Linked DNA regions of Sediminicoccus rosea. The protein of the gene in region 1 interacts with the protein of each later gene in a pairwise test. Links are inferred from orthologs where the notes say so. Each region holds a gene or a part of one and is shown in the gene's direction. Other genes may lie near its edges.

Region 1 (16,412 bases):
GTCGGTCCAGGCGCAGATCCTGAACCTGATGAAGGAACTCCAGACCCGGCTCGGTCTGACCTACCTCTTCATCAGCCACAACCTCGCGGTCGTCCGGCAGGTGAGTGACCGCATCGGCGTCATGTATCTCGGCAAGCTCGTCGAGCTGTCTCCGGCGGAGAGCCTCTTCCAGGCGCCGCGCCACCCCTACACGCGTGCCCTGATGGAGGCGATCCCGGATCTGGAAATGACCGGCCGCCAGCGCATCCCGGTGGGTGGCGAGGTGCCGAGCCCGATCTCACCGCCCTCGGGCTGCACCTTCCATCCGCGCTGCCCCCTTGCCAATGCGCGCTGCAAGTCGGAGGTGCCGGTGATGAAGCCGGTGGCTTCGGCGCCTCACGCGGCTTCGCCGCTGTCCGCGGGCGACGCGATGGTGGCCTGCCACGCGGTCGAGGAAGGCCGCGCCCACGCCTGAGGCGCTTCGCGCGTCTCAGCCCCGGCCGAGGCAGGCGCCCACATCGGCGCTGCCCAGGCCCGTCTTGAGCGCGCGGACCCGCTGCGCGCTGCTGCCATGGGTAAAGCTCTCCGGCACCACATGGCCGCGCGCTTGCTGCTGCAGCCGGTCATCGCCCACCGCGGCTGCGGCAGAGAGCCCCTCCTCGATGTCGCCGGCCTCCAGGATGCGGCGCGTTTCGTTGGCCCGCCGCGCCCAGAAGCCGGCCAGGCAATCGGCCTGCAACTCCGTCCGCACCGACGCCGCATTGTCCCGCCCGCCGCCGAGGCGCCCGAGCAGGTTCTGCACATGATGGCCGACCTCATGCGCGATGACATAGGCCTGGGCGAAGTCCCCCGGTGCGCCCATGCGCTGCGAGAGATCCCGGAAGAAGGCGAGGTCGAGGTAAACGCGGCGGTCGGCGGGGCAATAGAAGGGCCCCATGGCCGATTGCGCGGTGCCACAGCCGGATGCGACCTGGCCCGAGAAGAGCACGAGGCGCGGCGGCTCGTAGCGCTGCCCATGCCGGGCGAATTCCGCCGTCCAGACATCCTCCGTGCTCGCCAGCACGCGGCTGACGAAGCGCGCGGCCGGATCGTCGCGCGGCGGCGCCTGCGCGGCCTGCTGGGTGACGGGCGCCTGGCCGGTCTCCAGCGTGGAAAGCACGACGCCCGGGTCCACGCCCAGCAAGAGCGAGATGACGATGACGGCGACGAGGCCGAGGCCGCCGATCCGCGCGCCTCCGCCCAGGCCGCCGCCGGATCCGCCCCGCGAGCCCCGTCGGTCCTCGAGGTTGCGGCTCTCGCGTTCGTCATCCATCCGCATCGGCGCCGGCTCCTTCGCGCAGGCCCGCGCCGGGCTCAGACGCGTTCGAGGATGCTCACATAGTTGGCGACGGCGGCCCCGCCCATGTTGAAGACGCCGCCGATCTCGGCGCGCGGCAATTGCATCGCGCCCGCCTCGCCGGTGAGCTGCATGGCGGCGAGCGCGTGCATGGAAACGCCCGTCGCGCCGATCGGATGCCCCTTGGATTTCAGCCCGCCCGAGCGGTTGACCGGCAGGCGGCCATCCTTGCGGGTCCAGCCTTCGAGGATGGCGCGGCTGCCCTGGCCTTCCGGCGTCAGGCCCATCGCCTCGTATTCGATGAGTTCCGCGATCGTGAAGCAGTCATGCGTCTCGGCGAAGGAGAGGTCGGCCAGCGTCAGGCCGGAGGCTGCGAAGGCCCGCGCCCAGGCCTCCCGAGCGCCCTCGAAGCGGATGATGTCGCGCCGGGCGATGGGCAGGAAGTCATTCACCTGGGCGGTGCCGCGGAAGCGCACGGCGCGGCGGGCGGTGGCGGCCACGTCGCCCTCGGCGATGATGAGCGCGGCCGCGCCGTCCGAGACGAGGCTGCAATCGGTGCGCTTCAGCGGGCGGGCGACGAAGGGGTTCTTCTCGCTCTCGTTGCGGCAGAACTCGTAGCCGAGGTCTTTCCGCATCTGGGCATAGGGGTTGTCCACGCCGTTCGCGTGGTTCTTGGCGGCGATGGCGGCCAGCGCGTCGGAGCTGTCGCCATGGCGCTGGAAATAGGCCTCGGCGATGCGGGCGAAGACGCCGGCGAAGCCCGCCTCGATCCCGCTCTCGGTCTTGAGGTGCGAGGCGGAGAGCAGGATCTCGCCCACGCGCGGCCCGGGGGTGGAAGTCATCTTCTCCACGCCGACCACAAGCGTGATGCGGCCGCGCTTCGCGCCGAGGAAGTCCAGCGCGCCATGGATCGCGGCGGTGCCGGTGGCGCAGGCATTCTCGAAGCGGGTGGCGGGCTTGAAGCGCAGCTCCGGCACGGCCTGGAACACCAGGGAGGAGGGGAAGTCCTGCGCCTGGAAACCGCCGTTGAAGGTGCCCAGGAAGACGGCATCCACCTCGTGCGGCTCCAGCCCGGCATCGGCGATGGCCTCCCGCGCGACAAGGCCGATCAGGGCCTCGGCGTCCGGTGCGTCCTCCAGCTTGCCGAAGCGGCTATGCGCCCAGCCGATGATGGCGGCGTCATGTTGCGATGCGGTCATGGCAGCTTCCCTCTCGTTTCGGTGAGGTTAGGGCAGGCCCAGAAGGGCCGCCAGTGCTACCGCGGCGCCGGGACAAGGTCCGGACATGTTGCGAAAATAGCACATATGGAGACTTCGTTAAGCGATACATTTTCGAAAGGGTATTGAACCGCCCTTCGCGCAACCTATATCTGCCTTCGTCGGGCGCTGACTCAGCCCCGACAGCTTTGCCTTCCTCAACCTTGACTTGGCCGCTCCGCAAGGAGCGGCTTTTTTTTCGGCCGCTCGCCGGGCGCGATTCAATCGGACAAAAGTCAGTCCGGAACCATGAGGCTGACCGCCGCCTGGCAGGCGATGCCCTCGCCTCGGCCGGGGAAGCCCAGCCGCTCCGTCGTGGTCGCCTTCACGCCGACGCGCCGTGCTTCCACCCCCATGATCTCCGCGAGGCGCGCGATCATGGCCGCCGCGTGGGGGCCGATCTTGGGCTGCTCGCAGATCAGGGTGACGTCGGCATTGACCAGCATGCCCCCGCGCGCCCGCACGCGCTCCATGGCATGGACCAGGAATTGCGCGCTGTCGGCGTCGCGCCACTTCATCTGCGAGGGCGGGAAGTGGCGGCCGATGTCGCCCTCGGCCAGCGCGCCGTAGATCGCGTCGCACAGCGCATGGATGCCGACATCGGCGTCCGAATGGCCATCGAGGCCGAGTTCGTGCGGGATGGTCACGCCGCAGAGGATGAGGGGGCGGCCGGGCACCAGGCGGTGCACGTCGAAACCAGTGCCGATGCGCGGCAGCAGCCGCGGCTGAAGGGTGGATTCCACGCGGGCCAGATCCTCCGGGAAGGTGATTTTCACGTTGCTTTCGTGGCCGGGGACGAGCGCCACGCTCTCGCCGATCCATTCCAGCAGCTGCGCGTCATCCGTCGCCTCGGCGGAGGCGGCCTCATGGGCGGCGCGCAATGTTTCGAAGCGGAAGGCCTGGGGCGTCTGGGCGCGGAACAGGCCGGCGCGGGGCACCGTCTCGCCGATCACGCCGGCCTCGCCGCGCTTCAGCGTGTCCGAGACGGGCTGCGCCGGAATGGCGCCGGCGCGGTGTTCGAGGGCGGCGAGCAGGGCAGGGATGGTCCCGGCAGGGATCACCGGCCGGGCCGCGTCATGCACCAGCACGGCGCTGGGGTTGAGCGCCGCGAGGGCGGCGAGGCCGGCCTTCACGCTGGCCTGGCGCGTGGCCCCTCCGGTCACGGGCGGCAGATGGGGCAGCCCCTCCAGCATGGCGGTGATGCGCACCTCCTCGCCCGCGGCGCAGACCGGCTGCAACGCCTGGACATGCCCGCCGGCCAGCAGCGCCTCCGCCGCCACCCGGAGCACGGGGCGGCCGAGCAGCAGCGCATATTGCTTGGGTTCGGGGGCGCCGAAGCGCTCGCCGCGCCCGGCGGCCAGGAGAAGGGCTGCGATCATGATCCCGTCCGAATAGGCCATATCGGCGGGGACGGGAATTCTGGGACGGAAATCTCGCGCGGCGATACGCGCGCCGTGGACGCCGGGCTCGGTTTTGCGTATGCCTGCCCAAATGATGAGCAACCGCCTTCGGCCCATCTCGCTTGCGCGCGATGTGACCATCGAAACGCCCGTGATCCTGGCACCCATGTCGGGCGTGACGGACCTGCCCTTCCGCCGCCTTGCGCGGGCCGAGGGCACCGGGCTCGTGGTGAGCGAGATGATCGCCTCGGCCGCCATGATCCGCGAGAATCGCCAGAGCCTGAAGATGTGCGACACGACGGACGAACTGGGCGGGCCGTCCTCGGTCCAGCTCGCCGGCTGCGACCCGGCGGTGATGGCCGATGCGGCTCGCCTCGTCGTGGACAAGGGCGCCGCGATCGTGGACATCAATTTCGGCTGCCCGGTGAAGAAGGTCGCGGTCGGCCAGAGCGCCGGCTCGGCGCTGATGCGCGACGAAATCCGCGCGGCCGCGATCCTCGAGGCGGTGGTCAAGGCCGTGCCCGTGCCCGTGACGCTGAAGATGCGGATGGGCTGGGACCACCAGAGCCTGAACGCGCCCAAGCTCGCCCGCATCGCCGAGGAATGCGGCATCCGCCTTGTCACCATCCACGGCCGCACGCGCCAGCAGCTCTACACCGGTGTCGCGGACTGGGATTTCATCGCCTCGGTGAAGGCGGCGGTCAGCATCCCGGTCATCGCCAATGGCGACATCGTGACGGTGGACAATGCGCTGGATGCGCTGACGCGCTCGGGCGCCGATGGCGTGATGATCGGGCGTGGCTGCTATGGCCGGCCCTGGTTCCCGCGCCAGGTCGCCGCCTTCCTGCGCGAGGGCATCCGCCTGCCCGACCCGACGCTGGAGGAGCAGCTGGCCATCCTGCTCAAGCATTACCGCGCCATCCTGGAGCATCACGGGGAGGGGGTGGGCGTGCGCATGGCGCGCAAGCATGTCGCCTGGTATTCGCGCGGCCTGCCGGGCAGTGCCGAGTTCCGCGCCCAGGTCAATCGCGTCGAGATGGGCGAGGCGGCGGAATCCCTCATCATGGGCTTCTACGGGCCGCTGATTGAGCGCGGCCACGCGCCGGCCGAAACCCCCTGGCAGGAGGCGGCATGACCGGTGTGATCAGCCGCGTGGCCGCCCTGGCCCGCCGCCCGCGCGCCCTGGCACCGCCGGACAGCGCCGCCATCCTTCTGGCGCTGCCCATGCCGGCCGTGGTGCTGGATGGCGAGGACCGCTTCCGCTTCGTGAACCCGGCGGCCGAGCTCTTCTTCCAGCAATCCCAGCAGACCCTGATGGGCATGCAGCTGGCCGAGCTGCTGCCGGCCGACCACCGGCTCTTCGCGCTGTTGCACCAGATCCGCCTGCAGGACAGCCCGGTGGCGGACCATGACCTGTCGCTCGAAAGCCCGCGGCTGCACCGGCATGGCGTCTCGGTCTATGGCGCGCCCATGCCGGACCTGCAGGATGGCGTGGTGCTGACCCTGCAGGATGGCTCGACCGCCGCGATGCTGGACCGCCAGCTGCACTTCCTGGGCGCGGCGCGCGGCGCCACCGCCATGGCCGCCATGCTGGCGCATGAGGTGAAGAATCCGCTCTCCGGCATCCGCGGCGCCGCGCAGTTGCTGGAGCAGGGCGCCTCGGAGGGCGACCGCGAGCTCTGCCTGCTGATCCAGGAAGAGAGCGATCGCATCCGCAACCTGGTGGACCGGATGGAGATGTTCTCCGACCGGCCGATCACGCGCCGCGCGGTGAACATCCATTCCGTGCTCGACCATGTGCGCCGCGTGGCGCAATCGGGCTTCGCCTGCCACCTGCGCATCGTCGAGGAATACGACCCCTCGCTGCCCGCCGTCTGGGGCGACCGGGACCAGCTGATCCAGATCCTGCTCAACCTCGTGAAGAACGCCTCCGAGGCGCTGAGCGATGGCGGCGCCACCGGCGGCGCGGGCGAGATCCAGCTCGCCACCGCCTATCACCACGGCGTGCGGATCGCGGTGCCCGGCAGCAGCGAGCGCGTGCACCTGCCCTTGCAGGTCATCGTGCGCGACAACGGCCCCGGCATCCCCGAGGCGCTGCGCTCCACCCTGTTCGAGCCCTTCGTGACCACGAAGCGCGGCGGGCAGGGGCTCGGCCTCGCGCTCGTGGCGAAGCTGGTTTCCAATCACGGCGGCCTCATCGAATGCGACAGCCGTCCCGGCCGCACCACCTTCCGACTGTCCCTGCCAGCCCAGCCGCCCAATCTGCGTGGGGACGAGGCGGCGAACGAGAGTGACGAATGACCGAATCCCGCACCATCCTGATCGCCGATGACGACCGCGCGATCCGCACCGTCCTCTCCCAGGCGCTGACGCGCGCTGGATACAATGTGCGCGCGACCTCCTCCGCCTCCACGCTGTGGCGCTGGGTGGAGGATGGCGAGGGCGATCTCGTCGTGACCGATGTCGTCATGCCGGACGAGAACGGACTGGACCTGCTGCCGCGCATGAAGCGCATCCGCCCCGATCTCCGGGTGGTGGTGATGTCGGCGCAATCCACCTTCACGACGGCGGTGAAGGCCGCCCAACGCGGCGCCTTCGAATACCTGCCCAAGCCCTTCGACCTGAAGGAGCTGCTCAACGTCGTCGAGCGCGCCCTGGCGCAGCCCGCGACAGCCCTGCCCGCGGACGAGGAGGGCGAGCCGGGCGAGCGCCTCCCGCTCGTGGGCCGCAGCACCGCGATGCAGGAAATCTACCGCACCGTCGCGCGCCTGACGACCGCCGACCTCACCGTCATGGTCACGGGCGAGAGCGGCACCGGCAAGGAGCTGATCGCCCGCGCGCTGCATGACTATGGCAAGCGCCGGCAGGGCCCCTTCGTCGCCATCAACATGGCGGCCATCCCGCGCGAGCTGATCGAGAGCGAGCTCTTCGGGCATGAGCGCGGCGCCTTCACCGGTGCGCTGACCCGCGGCGTAGGCCGGTTCGAGCAGGCCGCCGGCGGCACGCTGTTCCTGGACGAGATCGGCGACATGCCGGCCGAGGCTCAGACCCGGCTCTTGCGCGTGCTGCAGGAGGGTGAGTTCACCACGGTGGGCGGCCGCCAGCCGGTGAAGGCCAATGTCCGCATCGTCGCCGCGACCCACCGGGACCTGCGCGCCTCGATCCGCGCCGGCCTGTTTCGCGAGGACCTGTTCTACCGCCTGAACGTGGTGCCCATCCGTCTGCCGCCGCTGCGCGAGCGGACCGAGGACATCCCCCTGCTGGCGCGGCACTTCCTGGAACGCGCCCGCGCCTCCGGCCTGCCCATGAAGTCGCTGAGCAACGAGGCGCTCGAGCGGCTGAAGCGCCATTCCTGGCCCGGCAATGCGCGCGAGCTGGAAAACCTGATGCGCCGGCTTGCCGCCCTCTACCCGCAGGAGACGATCGGCGAGGAAGCGGTCGCCGCCGAGCTGGCCGAGGCCGAGGCGCCCGCCGATGGCGCGCCGCGCGCGAGCGAGACGCTGGAACAGGCCGTGGAGCGCCACCTCAAGCTCTTCATGGCCGCCCACAAGGATGGCATCCCCATTCGCGACCTGCATGACCGCGTGATCTCGGAGGTGGAGCGCCCGCTGCTGCGCCTCGCGCTCAGCGCCACCCGCGGCAACCAGATCAAGGCCGCGGCGCTGCTGGGGCTCAACCGCAACACGCTGCGCAAGAAGCTGCGCGACCTCGAATTGCCGGTCGTGCGCGGCCTGTCATGAGCACGCCCTGAGCATGTCGAAACCAGCCCGGGTGCCGCTGCTGCGACGCCTGGCCGACATGCTGCTCGGCCGGGGTGTGACGCTCGGCCTCGCGGTGGGCGCCCTGGTGATGGGCATCCTCACCTTCGTCGTGCTCTCCGACGGCAGCCCGCTCGGGCCGACCCGGCCGGGGCAGGTGGTCGCGCTCGTCCTCATCAACCTCGCCATCATCCTGCTGCTGCTGGCCTCGCTCGCCGGGCAGCTGGTGCGCGTCTGGGCTGAGCGGCGGCGCGGCTCGGCCGGCTCTCGGCTGCACACGCGGCTGGTGCTGCTCTTCTCGGTCGTCGCCATCGTGCCGGCCATGCTGCTCGCCGGCTTCTCGGCGATCTTCTTCAACCTCGGCATCCAGGCCTGGTTCAGCGACCGCGTGCGCACCGCCCTCGAAGCCTCGCTCATGGCGAGCCGCGCCTATTTCGAGGAGCACCAGAACAACATTCGCGCCGACGCGCTGGCCATGGCGAATGACCTGAACCGCGCCGTGGTGCTGCTGCCCGACCAGAGCCTCGCCTTCGCCCGCGTGCTGGCCACCCAGGCCAGCGCCCGCGGCCTGACCGAGGCGGTGGTGTTCGAGCCGCTGCTGGGGCGCGTCGTCGCGCATGCCGGGGTCAGTTCCGCCTTCCTGCTCTCGCCCCCGCCCGACTGGGCGATCGAGATCGCGACCGGCGGCGAGGTCGCGGTGGTCGCGGTCGAGGAGGAGAATCGGGTGCGGGCCATCGTGGCGCTGACCCCGGCTTCCGGCCTGCAGCTGATGATCGGCCGGCCGGTCGATTCCTCGGTGCTGGAGCACATGCAGCGCACCGAGCAGGCGGTGACCGCCTACCAGGCGATCGACCGCAACCGCGAGGGGCTGCAGATCACCTTCGTGATGATCTTCGCCATCGGCGCGCTGCTCGTGCTGCTGGCCGCCGTGCTGGTCGGCCTTGTCCTGGCCAACCAGCTCGCCGGGCCCATCTCGCGCCTCATCACCGCGGCCGAGCGGGTGCGCGGCGGTGACCTCTCGGTGCGCGTGGAGGAAGGGGATGGCGATGACGAGATCGGCAGCCTCAGCCGGGCCTTCAACCGCATGACGAACCAGCTCGCCGCCCAGCGCAGCGAGCTCCTCGAAGCTTATCGCCAGATCGCCGACCGGCAGAACTTCACCGAGGCCGTGCTGGGCGGCGTCTCGGCCGGCATCGTGGGGCTCGACCAGGATCTGCGGGTGAACCTGCCCAACCGCAGCGCGAGCCAGCTCCTCGGCCTCGATCTGGAGCGCGAGATCGGCCGGCCGATGGCCGAGGTGGCGCCGGAATTCGCCGGGCTGCTGGCCCAGCCCGGCACCACCCGCACGGCTGAGATCCGCGTGGGCCCGCCCAATGAACGCAAGACGCTGCTGGCCCGCCTCTCGCCCGAGATGGAGGGGCAGGGCCATGTGCTGACCTTCGACGACATCTCCGCCCTGCTCACCGCCCAGCGCCAGGCCGCCTGGGCGGATGTGGCCCGGCGCATCGCGCATGAGATCAAGAACCCGCTGACCCCCATCCAACTCAGTGCCGAGCGCCTGAAGCGGCGCTACCTGAAGCAGATCACGCACGACCCCGAGACCTTCACCGCCTGCACCGACACCATCGTCCGCCAGGTTGGCGACATCGGGCGCATGGTGGATGAGTTCAGCGCCTTCGCCCGCATGCCCCAGCCGGTGATTCGCCCCGAGGAGATGGGCCGGCTGGTGCGCGAGGCCCTGGTGCTGCAGCAGCAATCCCGCCCCGAGATCGCCTGGGTGACCGACCTGCCCGAGGAAAAGCACTTTGCCGCCTGTGACCGCCGCCTGATCAACCAGGCCCTCACGAATCTGCTCAACAATGCGGCGGATGCCATCGCCATGCGCGTGCAGCGGGATGAGGATGAGGGCCTTGCCTGCCCCAGGCCGGTCGGCCATATCCGTGTGAGCTTGTCTTCCGAGGCGGGGCGATTGATCATCGCCGTCGAAGATGACGGGATCGGACTGCCGGGGGGTGACCAGCGGGACCGGCTGACCGAGCCCTATGTGACGCACAAGACAAAGGGAACCGGCCTTGGTCTCGCGATCGTGAAGAAGATCATGGAGGACCACCGCGGGAGCATCCGGCTCGGCGACGCGCGTGCGGGCCTGGGTGCGCGCGCCGAATTGATCCTGCCGGAGCTGGAGGCCGAGGCCGCCGGCGCCGAGACGGAGAGCAGGGAGCCTCGCCATGGCGCATGACATCCTGATCGTAGACGACGAGCCGGATATCCGCTCGCTGATCGACGGCATCCTCTCCGATGAGGGCTACGAGACGCGGCAGGCGCATAATTCCGACACGGCCATCGCGCATTTCCGCGCGCGCCGGCCATCGCTCGTCATCCTGGACATCTGGCTGGCCAATTCGCGCCTGGATGGGCTCGAGATCCTCGATGCTCTCCATCGCGAGGAGCCGCATGTGCCCTGCGTGATGATCTCGGGCCATGGCAATATCGAGACGGCGGTGCAGGCGATCCAGAAGGGCGCCTTCGATTTCATCGAGAAGCCCTTCAAGAGCGACCGGTTGCTGCTCATCGTCTCGCGTGCGCTCGAGGCGGCGAAGCTCAAGCGCGAGATCAGCGACCTTCGTCTGCGTGCGGGTTCGGAGGCGGAGCTGATCGGCGTCTCGCCCGCCATGGCGCAGATCCGCGCGGCCATCGAGCGCGTGGCGCCGACCAATTCGCGCGTGCTGATCAGCGGCCCGCCCGGCACCGGCAAGGAGGTGGCGGCGCGCATGCTGCATGCCCGCTCGCGCCGCGCCGATGGCCCCTTCGTCGCGCTGAACTGCGCGACGCTCGACCCCTCGCGCATCGAGGAGGAGCTGTTCGGCGTGGAGCCGCGCGGCGACCAGCCGCGCCGCGCCGGCACGCTGGAGCGCGCCCATGGTGGCACGCTGCTGCTGGACGAGGTCTCGGACATGCCGCTGGAGACCCAGGGCAAGATCGTCCGCGCCCTGCAGGAGCAGGGCTTCGAGCGCATCGGCGGCGCCACGCGCGTGAAGGTGGATGTGCGCGTCATCGCCACCACCAACAAGGACTTGCAGGCCGAGATCGCGGCGGGGCGCTTCCGCGAGGACCTGTTCTACCGCCTCTCCGTCGTGCCGCTCCGCATGCCGGCCCTGCGCGAGCGGCGGGAGGATGTGCCCGCGCTCGCCCGCCATTTCATGACGCGCTCCATCGAGAGCTCCGGCCTGGCACCCCGTGCGCTGGCGGAGGACACCATAGCCGCACTGCAGACGCATGACTGGCCAGGCAATGTGCGCCAGCTTCGCAACCTGATGGACTGGCTGCTGATCATGGCGCCGGGCGATTCCGGTTCGCCAATCCGGGCCGAATCCCTGCCGCCCGAGATCGTTTCCACCGCACCCTCCATGCTGCGGCTCGACCGTTCCAGCGAGATCATGACGCTGCCGCTGCGCGACGCGCGCGAGGCCTTCGAGCGGCAATATCTGGAGGCGCAGCTGCTGCGCTTCGGCGGCAATATCAGCCGGACTGCCAATTTCGTCGGCATGGAGCGCAGCGCGCTGCACCGGAAGTTGAAATTCCTGGGCGTCCACGCCGAAGACAGGGCCTCCGGAACCGCGTAACCTGCGCGGGGAAAGAAGGGCTGCATGTCGAAGATCGCTTATGTGAACGGGGCCTACCTGCCCCAACGCCACGCCTCGGTGAACATCGAGGATCGCGGCTACCAGTTCGGCGACGGGATCTATGAGGTGGTGCACCTCTACCGCGGCCGCTTCATCGATGAGGGCCGCCATCTCGACCGGCTGGAACGCTCGCTGAAGGAGATCCACCTGCCCATGCCCATGCCGCGCGCGGCACTCCGCATGGTGTTGATGGAGGTGGCCCGCCGCAACCGCGTGACGGATGGCCTGCTCTACATGCAGGTGACGCGCGGCGTGGCGCGGCGCGACCATGCCTTCCCGAAGACGCCCGTACCGGTCTCGCTCGTCGTCACCGTGCGGCACATCCCGCCCTATCCCAAGGATGTGGAGCGCTGGACCATCGCGGCGATCACCCATCCCGACCTGCGCTGGGCGCGGCGGGACATCAAGAGCGTGAACCTTTTGCCCAATGTTCTGGCCCGCCAGGCGGCGCGCGATGCGGGCGCGGCCGAGGCCATCCTCTTTGAGGAAGCGACCGGCATGGTGACCGAGGGCGCCGCCACTTCCTTCTGGATCGTGGATGCGGCGGGTGTGCTCCGCACCCGCGCGCTGGATCATGTGATCCTGCCCGGCTGCACGCGCGGCGCGCTGATCGCGGAGATGGAGGCGGCGGGCATCCCCTACAGCCTCGAACCCTTCAGCCTCGCGGAGTTGCAGGCGGCGCGGGAGGCCTTCCTGACCTCCGCCACGTCCTTCGTGAAGCCGATCGTGAAGATTGACGGCCGCGCGGTGGGGGATGGTACGGTCGGCCCCGTCACGCGGCGCCTCTTCGATCTTTTCTCGCGGCATGTGCATGCCGGGCTTGGGAACGCCGCATGAGGGCGCCCACCGCCATCCTGTTCGACTGGGACAACACGCTGATCGATGGCTGGGCTGCGATCGAGGCCGGGCTGAACGCGGCCTTCGCCGCCTTCGGCAAGCCCGCATGGACGCGCGAACAGGTGCTGGCCAATGTCCGCAAGTCGCTCCGCGACAGCTTTCCGGAGCATTTCGGCGCGGAGTGGGAGCGCGCGCGGGACATCTTCTACGATTCGGTCCACGCGACGCATCTACAGGTGATCCGGCCCCTGCCGGCGAGCCTCGCCATGCTGGATGCACTGGCGCATCTGCCGCTTGGCGTCGTCTCCAACAAGCAGGGGCCGCTCCTGCGGAAGGAGGCCGCGCATCTCGGCTGGGCGCCGCGATTCCGCACGCTGGTGGGCGCGGGGGATGCGGTGGCGGACAAGCCCTCCGGCGCGCCCCTGCACCTGGCCTTGCAACAGATGGGCCTCAGTGCCGGCCCGCATGTCTGGTACGTGGGCGATACGGCGATCGACATGCAGGCGGCGCGGGCGGCGGGCTGCTGCGCCGTGCTGCTGGGCGATGCCGCGCATGATGGCGGCATCGCCGCCTGCGCCCCCGACCTGGCCTTCACCGACGGCGTGCAACTTGCGGCCCGCTTGCACGCTCTGGACAAGTGATCCGGGACGCCCGACATTGCCCTGATGGCAAGGCGACGGGCCTTCCCGGTGACGGGGACCCGCGACCAAGAAGAAGAAGGAGGCCGTGATGGCCGAGAAATCCCAGAACGTGCAGGACGTGTTCCTGAACCACGTTCGCAAGAGCAAGACCCCGGTGACGGTGTTCCTCGTCAACGGTGTCAAACTCCAGGGCATCATCACCTGGTTCGACAATTTCTCCGTCCTGCTTCGGCGCGATGGGCACACGCAGCTGGTCTACAAGCATGCGATCAGCACGGTGATGCCGGGCGCGCCCATCATGCTGTTCGATCCGCAGGCAGCGGGCACCGCTGCGGCCACGCCGCCCGCGACGGGCACGCCGCTGCGCGAGACCACGCTCACCATGTCGCGGGAGCCGGCCGCTGCCCGCGAAGAGTGAAGATGTCGCGGCGGCGCCGACCCGCGCCGCCGTCATCCTGCCCTTCGAGCGCACCCAGCGTTCGAACATCCTGGAATTCGCGCCCACGGGCGGCCTGCCTCGCGCGGCGGAGGCCCGGCTGGCCGAGGCAGTCGGCCTCGCTGCCTCCATCGGGGTGATGATCGTCCATTCGGCGATCCATCCGCTGCGTCAGCGCCGGCCTTCCACCCTGCTCGGCGAGGGGCAGGTGGAGATGGTCCGCCAGGCGCTGCAGGAGCAGGGCGCCACCCTTGTCATCGTGGACGCGGCACTCACCCCCGTGCAGCAGCGCAACCTGGAGCGTGAATGGGGTGCGAAGGTCATCGACCGCACCGGCCTCATCCTCGAGATCTTCGGCGAGCGCGCCCGCACGCGCGAGGGCACGTTGCAGGTCGAACTCGCGCATCTCGAATACCAGCGCACGCGCCTCGTCCGCTCCTGGACGCACCTGGAGCGGCAGCGCGGCGGCTTCGGCTTCCTGGGCGGCCCAGGCGAAAGTCAGATCGAGATCGACCGCCGCCTGATCGGCGAGCGCATCATCAAGCTCAAACGCGAACTGGAGCAGGTGCGGCGCACCCGCGGCCTGCACCGCAAGGCGCGCGAGCGCGTGCCGTTCCCGGTCATCGCGCTGGTCGGTTACACCAATGCCGGCAAGTCCACGCTGTTCAACGCGCTGACCGGCGCCGCCGTCTACGCGCAGGACCAGCTGTTTGCGACGCTCGATCCCACGATGCGGCAGATCACGCTTCCCTCGGGGCGGCATGCCATCCTCTCCGACACAGTGGGCTTCATCAGCGACCTGCCGACGCAGCTCATCGAGGCCTTCCGCGCCACGCTGGAAGAAGTCGCGGCAGCCGACATCATCCTGCATGTGCGGGACGTGGCGCATCCTGACAGCACGGCGCAGCGCAACGACGTGAATTCCGTGCTGGACGAGATGACCGAAGGGCCCGATGCGGCGCTCGATCAGGGCTGGCGCGGCCGCTGCATCGAGGTGCTGAACAAGGCCGACCTGCTGGGCGGGCCCGAGGCGATCGCCTCGCGCGCGGCCGGTGCGGTCGCGGTCTCGGCGCTGACGGGCGAGGGGCTGGACGTGCTGCGCGATGCGCTGGATGCGCGCCTCGCCGAGAGCATGCTGACCGAGCGCTTCGACCTGCCGAGCGAGGATGGCTCGCGCCTCGCCTGGCTCTACCGCCATGGCGAGGTGCTGGAGCGCGTGGACGGCGAGGATCGCATCCAGCTCACCGTTCGCATCTCGCCCGCCAACCGCGCGCGCTACGAGCTGCTGTCTTGAGGTTCTCCGCCGCTGCCGCCAGCGAGGTGGCGGGGCTGCTGCGCCGCACCGCCCAGGCCGAGATCCTGCCGCGCTTCCGGCGCCTTGCCAGCGGCGACATCCGCACGAAATCCGGCCCGCTCGACCTCGTCACCGAGGCGGATGAAGCGGCGGAGCGCGCGCTGACGGCCGAGCTCTCGGCGCGATATCCGGCGGCGATGATCCTGGGCGAGGAAGCGGCGGCGGCCGATCCCGGCCTGCTCACGCGCATGCTGGATGCCGAGCTCTGCTTCATCCTGGACCCGGTGGACGGCACGGCGAACTTCGCGGGCGGCGTGCCCCTGTTCGGCGTCATGCTGGCGGCGGTTCATCACGGTGAGACCATCGCGGGTTGGATCCATGACCCGATGGGCGACGACACGGTCATCGCGCTGCGTGGCGAGGGGGCCTGGGTGGAGGCGCCCTCCGGCCATCGGGTGGATTGCCGCGTCGCCGCTCCCGTGCCGCTGGGCGGGATGGTGGGCGCCATCTCCTGGGGATTCCTGCCGCCGGAGCGCAAGGCGCATCTCCTGCCGCGCCTCGCGCAGCTTGCGGGCACGCTCAATTTCCGCTGCGCCGCGCACGAATACCGCCTGGCCGCGACGGGCGGGCTGCACGCGCTGGTCTACAACAAGCTCATGCCCTGGGATCATGCAGCCGGCGTGCTCATCCATGCCGAGGCGGGCGGCTATTCGGCGCAGTTCGATGGCAGCGCCTATTCGCCGCGCAAGCATACGGGCGGGCTGGTTTGCGCGCCCGACCGGGAAGGGTGGCAGGCCCTGCGCGAGGGCCTGCTCGGTTGATCAGCCGGCGCCGAGCCGCGCCGCCAGATCCACGAAATCCGCCGCCACGCAGTCCCACGGGTCCTCGGCCGTGAGGTCGATCGTCTGCCCTGCGCCATGTTCCACCGGGCGGGGGATGAAGGCGGTGGCGAGGCCCGCCGCGCGCGCCGCCCGCAGGTCGCCATTATGGGCGGCCACGAGGCAGACCTCATGCGGCTGCATCGCCAGCAATTCGGCGGTGCGGAGATAGGCCTCGGGCTGCGGCTTGTAGGCCTGCACCGGCTCGGCGCCGAGGATCGCATCCCAGGGGATGCGCGCGCGCTTGGCCATGTTCGCCAGCAGCGCGATGTTGCCGTTGGAGAGCGGCGCCAGGAAATACTTGCGCTTCAGCCGATGCAGGCCCAGCAGCACGTCCGGCCAGGGATCGAGCTTGTGCCAGGCGAGATTCAGCGCATCCAGGTCACTCGCCTTGCAGCCGGTGACGCCGTGATCGCCCAGCATCGCCTCCAGGTTCTCCCGGTGCAGCACGTCGAGCCGCGTGAAGGGCCGCCGGCCCGAGCGGCATTCCTCCATCGCGGGCTGGTAGCGGCGGCGCCAGGCATCGGCCAGCAGGAAGGGATCGAGGTCGGTGCGGCCGATCGCCGAGAGATAGCCCGCGAGTTCGCGCGCGACGCCGCTGCGCCAATCCACCACCGTGCCGAAGACGTCGAAGACGAGAGCCTTGACCTGTTGCATCCGCTCAGTCCTTCCGCGCCCATTTCTTGTCGAACTCCCAGACCTCCGGGAAGCCCATCAGCTCGCACATGCGGCCGAACCCATAGCTTTCCTGCGCCGGCAGGCCGTTGGTGTCGCCGTTCTTCAGCAGGTGGGAATAGACGCGCTCCAGCGCCGCGCTCACCGCCAGGAAGCCCGCCCCCGGATAGATCGCGATGCTGTAGCCGATCTCCTTCAGGCGCGCGGCGGGCAGGATGGGCGTGCGCCCACCTTCCACA
Region 2 (8,322 bases), 3.5 Mb from region 1 along the record:
GGCGATGCGCTGGCCTATGACCTGACGACGCCGCGCGATTGCGAATTCCACAACCCCTCCGGCATGGAGGATTGCCGCTACATCGTCACCCTTAGCCGAAGGTGAGGGTCGCCATGCGGCGGAGCCCGTTCACACCTTGAGCGTTCCGCCGAGGAGGATCGGACCCGTCAGGGCAGCTTGGTCGTCTGCGCGATCGCCAGCAGCGCCTTGGGGCGGGGGCGGGAGGCCTTTTCGGCAATGCCGGAAATCCCCTCGCGCCGGCGCAGCTCGGCCCAGACCTCGGCCGGTGTGATGCCGGCATCCACCAGCAGCAGCATCAGGTGGTAGAGCACGTCGGCCGATTCGCTGATGATGGCGGGCCGGTTGCGGGCCACCGCCTCGATCACCAGCTCCACCGCCTCTTCGCCCAGCTTCTGCGCCACCTTGGGCGTGCCGCGCGCGATCAGTCGCGCGGAATGCGAGGTCGCGGCATCGCCGGCCAGGCGGCGCGATTCGATGGTGGCCCAGAGCCGGTCCAGCACCGCGGCGTCACCATCCTCGGGCAAGGTGAGCGGCTTGAGATGCGCCGCCTCGGCCTTCAGCACCGCCTTGGGGATGCGCGCCTTCTTCGCCGGGATGTTCTTCGGCACGGGCAGCTTGCCAGCCTTCGCGGGCTTGGCCGACTTGCTCGCCGCCTTCTTCTTCGTGGCCTTCGCCATCACGCCATCTCCCGGACGCGGCGCACGGGCAGGCCCGCCGCCGCCAAGGCATCCTTGGCCTGTTCGATGCGGAACACGCCATCATGAAACACGCTGGCCGCCAGCAGCCCGGTGGCCCCGGCCCGCGCGCCCTCGACGAAATGATCCAGCGCGCCGACGCCGCCCGAGGCCACCACCGGCACGCGCACCGCGCCCACCACGCGGCGCAGCAGGTCGAGGTCGAAGCCCTGCTTCGTGCCGTCGCGATCCATCGAGGTCAGCAGGATCTCGCCGGCGCCCAGGCTCGCCATCCGGCGCGCCCAATCCACCGCATCCAGCCCGGTCTCGCGCCGGCCGCCATGGGTGAAGATCTCCCAGCGGCCCTCCGCCACCTTCTTCGCATCCACGGCGACGACGATGCATTGGCTGCCGAAGGCCTCGGCCGCGCGGCGCACCAGGTCAGGGTCGCTCACCGCCGCGGAGTTGATGCTGGCCTTGTCGGCGCCAGCCAGCAGCAGCTTGCGGATATCCTCCACGCTGCGCACGCCGCCACCCACGGTGAGCGGGATGAAGACCTGCGCCGCCGTGCGGGAGACGACGTCATACATCGTATCCCGGTTCTCATGCGTGGCGCCGATGTCGAGGAAGGTCAGCTCGTCCGCGCCCTGCGCGTCATAGGCGCGGGCCTGCTCGACCGGGTCGCCCGCGTCGCGCAGCGCGACGAAGTTCACGCCCTTCACGACGCGGCCTTCCTTCACATCGAGGCAGGGAATGATGCGGAGCGCGAGCACGGATGAATTCCCGGTTTGTCCAGGTATCCGGATGATCCTGGGGCAAGGCGATTGCGGCGTTTTTCGCGGTGCGTCAAGCGATGGCTTGGTGACAAGCGCGACGGCGCCGCTCAGCCCGCCGCCAGCGCCAGTGCCTCGGCCGGGACGATCCGGCCGTCATACAGCGCGCGGCCCAGGATGCAGCCGGCGATGCCATCCGCCGCCACCGCTTTCAGCGCCTCGAGGTCCGCCAGCGAGGCGACGCCGCCCGAGGCGATGACCGGCGTCTCCAGCGCCGCGGCCAGCGCGCGCGTCTGCTCGACATTCACGCCGCTCAGCATGCCGTCGCGGTCGATGTCGGTGTAGATGATCGCGGCGGCGCCCGCATCTTCCAGGCGCAGCGCCAGGTCGCGCGCGGGGAGCGTGCTGGTCTCGGCCCAGCCTTCCGTCGCCACCATCCCGCCGCGCGCATCGATGCCGACGACGACGCGGCCCGGGAAATGCCGGCAGGCCTCGCGCACGAAATGCGGATCCTTCACGGCGGCGGAACCGAGGATCACGCGGGTCACGCCGCCCTCCAGCCAGGCCTCGACCGTCGGCATGTTGCGGATGCCGCCACCCAGCTGCACCGGCATGGGGGCCGCGGCCAGGATGCGCGCCACCGCCTCGGCATTGGCGGGCTTGCCGGCGAAGGCGCCGTCGAGGTCCACCACATGCAGCCACTGAAAGCCATCGGCCGCGAAGACGCAGGCCTGCTCGGCCGGATCCTCGGCGTAGATGGTGGCTTGCGCCATGTCGCCGCGCTGCAGCCGGACGACGCGGCCCTGCTTGAGGTCGATGGCGGGGTAGAGGGTGAAGCCGCTCACGTCTTGATCCGTCCCAGGGCATCGGCCGTGCTGCGGCCGTGCTGCGGCTCCAGCAGGCGGTAGTAGAAGAAGCCGGCCACCGTCTCGCCGCCCACGCGCGCATAGGCGGGGTGGCTGCCCCAGCGCACATAGCCCAGCCGCTCGAACAGCGTGATGGCGCTCTCCTGCGTAGCGCGCACATCGAGGTTGAGCACGCGGATGCCCATGGCCGCCGCGCGCTCCTCGACGCGGCGCACCAGCAGCCGCGCGAGGCCGAAGCCGCGCGCATAGGGCGCGATGAAGGCGTGGGTGAGCTGGGCGGCGAAGCCCTGCGCTTCGTTGTTGCGGGGCGGGCGGACGAGCTGCGCGCTGCCCACCACCTGGCCATCCAGCCGCGCGATGAAGAATTCGCGCTCGGGCACCAGCATCACGCCGCGGAAATGGCGTTCGAGAGCGGAGCGGCTCTGCGCCTCCACCCAGCCGAAGCCGCCGCCCTCCACGATGGCGGCATTGGTCGCCTCGCAGAGGTCGGCCAGGTCATGCGGGTCGAGCATGTCCACGCGCTCGACCTCGAGCCGGTGCACCTCGGTGGCGGCGGGGTCGGCGCTCACGTCGGCTCCATCCGGGGCGTCCATCGCAGGAAATTGGCCAGGATCCGCAGGCCGACCCCGGCGCTCTTCTCGACATGGAACTGCGTGCCGACGATGTTGCCGCGGCCCAGGATGGCCGGCACAGGGCCGCCATAATCGGTGGTGGCCAGGACATCCGCCGGCTCGCCGCCGCGCCAGGCGTAGGAATGCACGAAATAGGCGTGATCGCCGGGGACCAGACCCTCCAGCAGCGGATGCGCGCCGGGTGTGAAGTCGAGCGCGTTCCAGCCCATCTGCGGCAGGGGCAGGGGGGTGCCGTCGGGCGCGCGGGGGTCCATCTCGGCCACCTCGCCGGGCAGCCAGGCGAGGCCGGGGGTGGAGCCGTGCTCCAGGCCACGCTCGGCCAGCAACTGCATCCCGACGCAAATCCCGAGGAAGGGCTTCCGGTGGACCTGCACCTGCTCATAGAGCGCGCCGACCATGCCTTCCAGCGCGTCCAGCCCGGCGCGGCAGGCGGCGAAGGCGCCCTGGCCGGGCAGGATGATGCGGTCGGCGTGGATCAGCGTTTCCGGCTCGCGCGTGATCTCGACGGTGATGGGCCCGGCGGCGGCGCGTTCCAGCGCACGGCAGACCGAGGCGAGGTTGCCCGAGCCGGGATCAATGACGGAGACCCTCATCGCGCCACCTCACCCGCGTAGAGCGGCAGGAGGCGCGGCTCGGCCTGGAGCAGGCGGGCCAGCGCGCCATCGGCATCCTGCCCCTGGACGACATGCGCGAGCGTCCAGCCGCGGCGGCCCAGCGCCCAGCGGCGCAGGTCCTGGCCCTGGAAGCCGAGCAGCAGATGCGCGGCGAGCGCGGCCGCGATGCCATAGGGGTCGGGCAGCAGGTTCAGCACGACGAGGCCGACCAGCACCCCGAACCCGGCCAGCCAGGCGCGATGCCGGAACAGCCAGAAGGGGCCGAAGAGGAAGGCCCAGAAGGAGAACCCCTCCGGAATCAGCACCGGCGGCTGCTTGAGCCCGGTGGCAGGCACCGAGCCGCGGGCGGCGCCGGGCGGGAGATGGACGGTCCAGCTCCGCATCAGGCCTCCAGCACGCCCTTGGTGGAGGGGATGGCGCCCAGCTGGCGCGGATCGGGCTCGATGGCCATGCGCAGGGCGCGGGCGAAGGATTTGAAGCAGGCCTCGGCGATGTGGTGCGCGTTGGTGCCGGCCTTCTGGGTGATGTGGCAGGTCAGGCCCGCATTCATCACCAGGGCGCGGAAGAACTCCTCGAAGAGTTCCGTGTCCATCTCGCCCACCTTGTCACGCGTGAAGGTCACGCTCCAGGCGAGGAAGGGGCGGCCCGAGATGTCGATGGCGCATTCGGCCAGCGCCTCGTCCATCGGCATCAGGCATTGGCCGAAACGGGTGATGCCGCGCTTCTCACCCAGCGCGGCCTTGATGGCCTGGCCCAGCACGATGCCGCAATCCTCGGCCGTGTGGTGGAAATCAATGTGCAGGTCGCCCTTGGCGCTCAGCGCCAGGTCGAGCAGGGCGTGGCGCGTCAGCGCGTGCAGCATGTGGTCGAGGAAGCCGATGCCGGTCGCGATCTCGGCGCGGCCGGTACCGTCGAGGTCGAGCCGGGCGGTGATGTCCGTCTCGGCGGTCTTGCGGGCGATCTCGGCGCGTCGGGTCACGGGCTGCATGGGCGCACCTCTAATCCTCCCGGCGCGAGAAGGCCAGCGCTGCCCGCCGCCGGGGCGCCATGCTATCGGCGTGGCATGGAGATGACGGACCAGCGGCGCCCGGGCGCCTTCCTCGACCGCGACGGCGTGCTGATCGAGGATACCGGCTACCCGCACCGGATCGAGGAGGTGCGCTGGATACCCGGCGTGATGGCGGCCCTGCGGCGGCTGAACGCGGCGGGCTTCGCCGTCTGCATCGTCACCAACCAGGCGGGCGTGGCGCGCGGCTATTATGACGAGGCGGCGGTTGGCCGCCTGCACCACTGGATGGCGAACGAGGCGCGGGCGGCCGGGGCCCGGCTCGACGGCTTCGCCTATTGCCCCTTCCACGCGGCGGCCGAGGCGCCGCGCTATCGCCGCGAGAGCCCCCGCCGCAAGCCGGGCCCAGGGATGATCGAGGATTGGCTCGCGCATTTCCCGCTGCGCCGGGACGGGAGCTTCCTGATCGGTGACCGCGCGACGGATCTCGAGGCCGCCGCCGCCGCGGGCATTCCCGGCCATCTCTTTCCGGGCGATGATCTGGATGCCTTCGTCGCCGCCATCCTCAAGGGGAACTGACCTTGGACTTCCTTGCCCCCGCCTATCTCTGGGTCAAATCCTTCCATCTGATGGCCGTGATGGCCTGGATGGCAGGGCTGTTCTACCTGCCGCGCCTCTATGTCTATCACTGCGAGATCCCGCAGGGCGGCGGGGTGGAGCATGAGCGCTTCAAGAAGATGGAGCGCCTGCTGCTGCGCGCCATCATGAACCCCAGCATGATCGTCACCTGGCTCCTCGGCCTCATGCTGGTGGCGACGCCGGGCGTCGTCTCCTGGACCTCGGGCTGGTGGCACGTGAAGCTGCTCTGCGTGCTGGCGATGACCTGGTTCCACATGTACCTGGCGAAGCACCGCAAGGCCTTCGAGCGCGACGAGCGGATCTTCCCGCAGCGGCACTGGCGCTACATGAACGAGGTGCCGACGCTGCTGATGATCGTCATCGTCATCATGGTCATCGTGAAGCCCTTCTGAGCGGCCCCCGCTGAGGCCCCCCCAATGGGGGGGGGCAGCAGGGAGACGTTGACGCGGCGGCCAGGGGTGCCTACCTTGGTCCGGTCGGTCCTTCGCGGGCCGATCCCTCCCTCCCGACCGCCGAATTCGCCGAAGCCCCTGCGCGCGGCACGAATTGCGGGGCCCATGACATCGCCCCCGGCGTCTTCCCCACGATCCACACTCCGGATGCTGCATGCACCTCTCTGAACTCAAGGCGAAGACGCCGCCCGAACTCCTCGCATTCGCGGAGGAGCTGGGCGTCGAGAACGCCTCCATCCTGCGCAAGCAGGACATCATGTTCGCCATCCTCAAGACCTTCGCCGATAACGACCAGGCGATCTATGGCGAAGGCACGCTGGAAATCCTCAGCGACGGCTTCGGCTATCTCCGCAGCCCGCAGGCGAACTTCCTGCCCGGCCCCGACGACATCTATGTCAGCCCCGCCCAGGTGCGCCGCTTCGGCCTGCGCACCGGCGACACGGTGGAAGGCCAGATCCGCGCGCCCAAGGATGGTGAGCGCTACTTCGCCATGCTCAAGGTGAACGCGGTCAATTTCGAGCCGCCCGAGGCGCTGCGCCACCGCATCAACTTCGACAACCTGACGCCGCTCTACCCGACGCGCCGCCTCAAGATGGAAATCGAGGGGCAGGAGACGCCGAAGGGCGTGCAGAAGGACAACACGCACCGCGTGATCGACCTGATCGCGCCGATCGGCATGGGCCAGCGCGCGCTGATCGTGGCGCCGCCGCGCACCGGCAAGACGGTGATGCTGCAATCCATCGCGAAGTCCATCACCGCGAACCACCCCGACGTCTTCCTCATGGTCCTGCTGATCGACGAGCGGCCCGAGGAAGTGACCGACATGGCGCGCACCGTGCGCGGCGAGGTCGTGGCCTCCACCTTCGACGAGCCGGCGACGCGCCACGTGCAGGTGACGGAGATGGTGCTGGAGAAGGCCAAGCGCCTTGTCGAGCACAAGCGGGATGTCGTGATCCTGCTCGACTCCATCACCCGCCTCGGCCGCGCCTACAACTCCGTCGTGCCCTCCTCGGGCAAGGTGCTGACGGGTGGTGTGGACGCCAATGCGCTGCAGCGGCCCAAGCGCTTCTTCGGCGCGGCGCGCAACATCGAGGAGGGCGGTTCGCTCACCATCATCGCCACCGCGCTGATCGACACCGGCAGCCGCATGGACGAGGTGATCTTCGAAGAGTTCAAGGGCACCGGCAATTCCGAGCTGATCCTGGACCGCAAGCTCTCCGACAAGCGCGTCTTCCCGGCGATCGACATCACCAAGTCCGGCACCCGCAAGGAGGAGCTGCTGGTGGATCGCGGCACGCTCAGCAAGATGTGGGTGCTGCGCCGCATCCTGAACCCGATGGGCACGCAGGACGCGATGGAATTCCTGACCGACAAGCTGAAATACAGCAAGACGAACCAGGACTTCTTCGACGCGATGAACACCTGAGGGCCGGACCGGCAGGGCATCGCCCTGCCAGGAACGGGGCCAAGAATGGGGCCATGAATGGGGCAGGGGCGGGCATGATCCCGCCCCATTTTGCCGTCACGCTCACGCCATGCCGAAGATCGTGCTCCCTTTGCTGCTGCTTGGGCTGCTGGCGGGCTGTGCCCCGCCTCGGGGAGTGCCGGCCGATGGCTACCGGGGCGCCTGGCCGCCCCTGGGCCCGCTGTTCCGGCAGCGGGAGATTGCCAATCATCCGGGAAATTGATCCGATGACCGGGAAGCATCGGCGCCGCTTCAACCCGCCGCCCGGCGGGTCGGTTTCCGCCAAACAAGGAGAAGACCATCATGCGACACGCTTTCACGGCGCTCGGCCTTTGCGCCCTGCTGTCCCTGGGCGCCTGCACCAATCCCAATGACCCCGCCCAGCGGGCCGCCGGCGGCGGCTTGATCGGTGCCGGCGCGGGCGCGGCGATCGGCGCCATCGCCGGCGGCGGCCAGGGTGCCGCCATCGGCGCGCTGACGGGCGGCGCGGTGGGTGCCGCGACCGGCGTCATCACGACGCCGCAGCGGGGCAACAGGTAGGCGCTTGAGCGCGAAGCTATTGGCGGCCGCGAGCTTCGCGGCCGCCGTCCATGCCACGCATCGCCGCAAGGGTGCCGCGGCCGAGCCCTACATCAACCACCCGCTGGAAGTGGCGCAGATCCTCGCCGAGCACGATGCGCCGGAGGCCGCCATCCTCGCCGCCCTGCTGCACGACACGGTGGAGGACAGCACAGATGACCCCGAGCCGGTGACGCTGGAAGCGCTGGCCGCGCGCTTCGGCGCGGAGGTCGCGGGCATCGTGGCCGAGGTCTCCGACGACAAGAGCCTGCCGAAGGAGATGCGCAAGGCGCTGCAGGTCTCGCAGGCGCCGAAGAAATCCGCCGCCGCCAAGATGGTGAAGCTGGCCGACAAGATCTCCAACCTGCGCGCCATCGTCTCCGCGCCGCCGGCCTCCTGGAACCATGCGCGCCGCGTCGAGTATGTCGGCTGGGCGGGGCGCGTGGCGGCCGGGCTGCGCGGCGTGAATCCTGGCCTCGAGGCGCTGTTCGACCGGACCTACCAGACCGCCATGGCGGAGCTGGCGCGGGAGGCCGTATGAACCTCTCCCTCGTGCATGCGCTGGAGCGCGCCACGCTCAACGCGTTGCCTTCGCCGCGCGTCGTCTTCGACGGCCCCTTCG

The links.
Region 2: the proteins of hfq (region 1) and rho interact in binary tests that used the Escherichia coli proteins (3 or more experiments, as listed by UniProt). The link is inferred for Sediminicoccus rosea from one-to-one orthologs.

The regions. Positions count from the first base shown.
Region 1 is NZ_CP137852.1:3,763,867-3,780,278, reverse strand. The notes cover bases 11,965-14,643. They hold hfq (RNA chaperone Hfq), read left to right. Parts: upstream 11,965-12,978; coding sequence 12,979-13,308; downstream 13,309-14,643. Other genes in these bases: R9Z33_RS17990 (inositol monophosphatase family protein), read left to right, coding at 14,617-14,643; hflX (GTPase HflX), read left to right, coding at 13,292-14,620; R9Z33_RS18005 (HAD family hydrolase), read left to right, coding at 12,246-12,890; R9Z33_RS18010 (D-amino-acid transaminase), read left to right, coding at 11,965-12,249. Also shown: R9Z33_RS18055 (ABC transporter ATP-binding protein), read left to right, coding at 1-454; ypfJ (KPN_02809 family neutral zinc metallopeptidase), read right to left, coding at 470-1,291; R9Z33_RS18045 (acetyl-CoA acetyltransferase), read right to left, coding at 1,333-2,514; R9Z33_RS18040 (bifunctional 2-C-methyl-D-erythritol 4-phosphate cytidylyltransferase/2-C-methyl-D-erythritol 2,4-cyclodiphosphate synthase), read right to left, coding at 2,808-3,953; tRNA dihydrouridine synthase DusB, read left to right, coding at 4,066-5,106; R9Z33_RS18030 (two-component system sensor histidine kinase NtrB), read left to right, coding at 5,103-6,272; ntrC (nitrogen regulation protein NR(I)), read left to right, coding at 6,269-7,711; R9Z33_RS18020 (sensor histidine kinase NtrY-like), read left to right, coding at 7,725-9,968; nitrogen assimilation response regulator NtrX, read left to right, coding at 9,958-11,352; more of R9Z33_RS18010, read left to right, coding at 11,377-11,964; more of R9Z33_RS17990, read left to right, coding at 14,644-15,441; R9Z33_RS17985 (haloacid dehalogenase type II), read right to left, coding at 15,442-16,155; R9Z33_RS17980 (isocitrate lyase/PEP mutase family protein), read right to left, coding at 16,160-16,412. UniProt on the Escherichia coli protein: RNA chaperone that binds small regulatory RNA (sRNAs) and mRNAs to facilitate mRNA translational regulation in response to envelope stress, environmental stress and changes in metabolite concentrations.
Region 2 is NZ_CP137852.1:294,483-302,804, reverse strand. Bases 5,090-7,967 are described here. They hold rho (transcription termination factor Rho), read left to right. Parts: upstream 5,090-5,831; coding sequence 5,832-7,103; downstream 7,104-7,967. Other genes in these bases: R9Z33_RS01360 (HD domain-containing protein), read left to right, coding at 7,687-7,967; R9Z33_RS01365 (YtxH domain-containing protein), read left to right, coding at 7,446-7,682; R9Z33_RS01370 (hypothetical protein), read left to right, coding at 7,213-7,365; hemJ (protoporphyrinogen oxidase HemJ), read left to right, coding at 5,168-5,617; R9Z33_RS01385 (D-glycero-alpha-D-manno-heptose-1,7-bisphosphate 7-phosphatase), read left to right, coding at 5,090-5,165. Also shown: R9Z33_RS01425 (helix-turn-helix domain-containing protein), read left to right, coding at 1-105; R9Z33_RS01420 (phosphoribosyl-ATP diphosphatase), read right to left, coding at 168-698; imidazole glycerol phosphate synthase subunit HisF, read right to left, coding at 698-1,468; hisA (1-(5-phosphoribosyl)-5-[(5-phosphoribosylamino)methylideneamino]imidazole-4-carboxamide isomerase), read right to left, coding at 1,579-2,313; R9Z33_RS01405 (N-acetyltransferase family protein), read right to left, coding at 2,310-2,903; imidazole glycerol phosphate synthase subunit HisH, read right to left, coding at 2,900-3,559; R9Z33_RS01395 (DUF2628 domain-containing protein), read right to left, coding at 3,556-3,963; imidazoleglycerol-phosphate dehydratase HisB, read right to left, coding at 3,963-4,568; more of R9Z33_RS01385, read left to right, coding at 4,644-5,089; more of R9Z33_RS01360, read left to right, coding at 7,968-8,241; R9Z33_RS01355 (GNAT family N-acetyltransferase), read left to right, coding at 8,238-8,322. UniProt on the Escherichia coli protein: Facilitates transcription termination by a mechanism that involves Rho binding to the nascent RNA, activation of Rho's RNA-dependent ATPase activity, and release of the mRNA from the DNA template.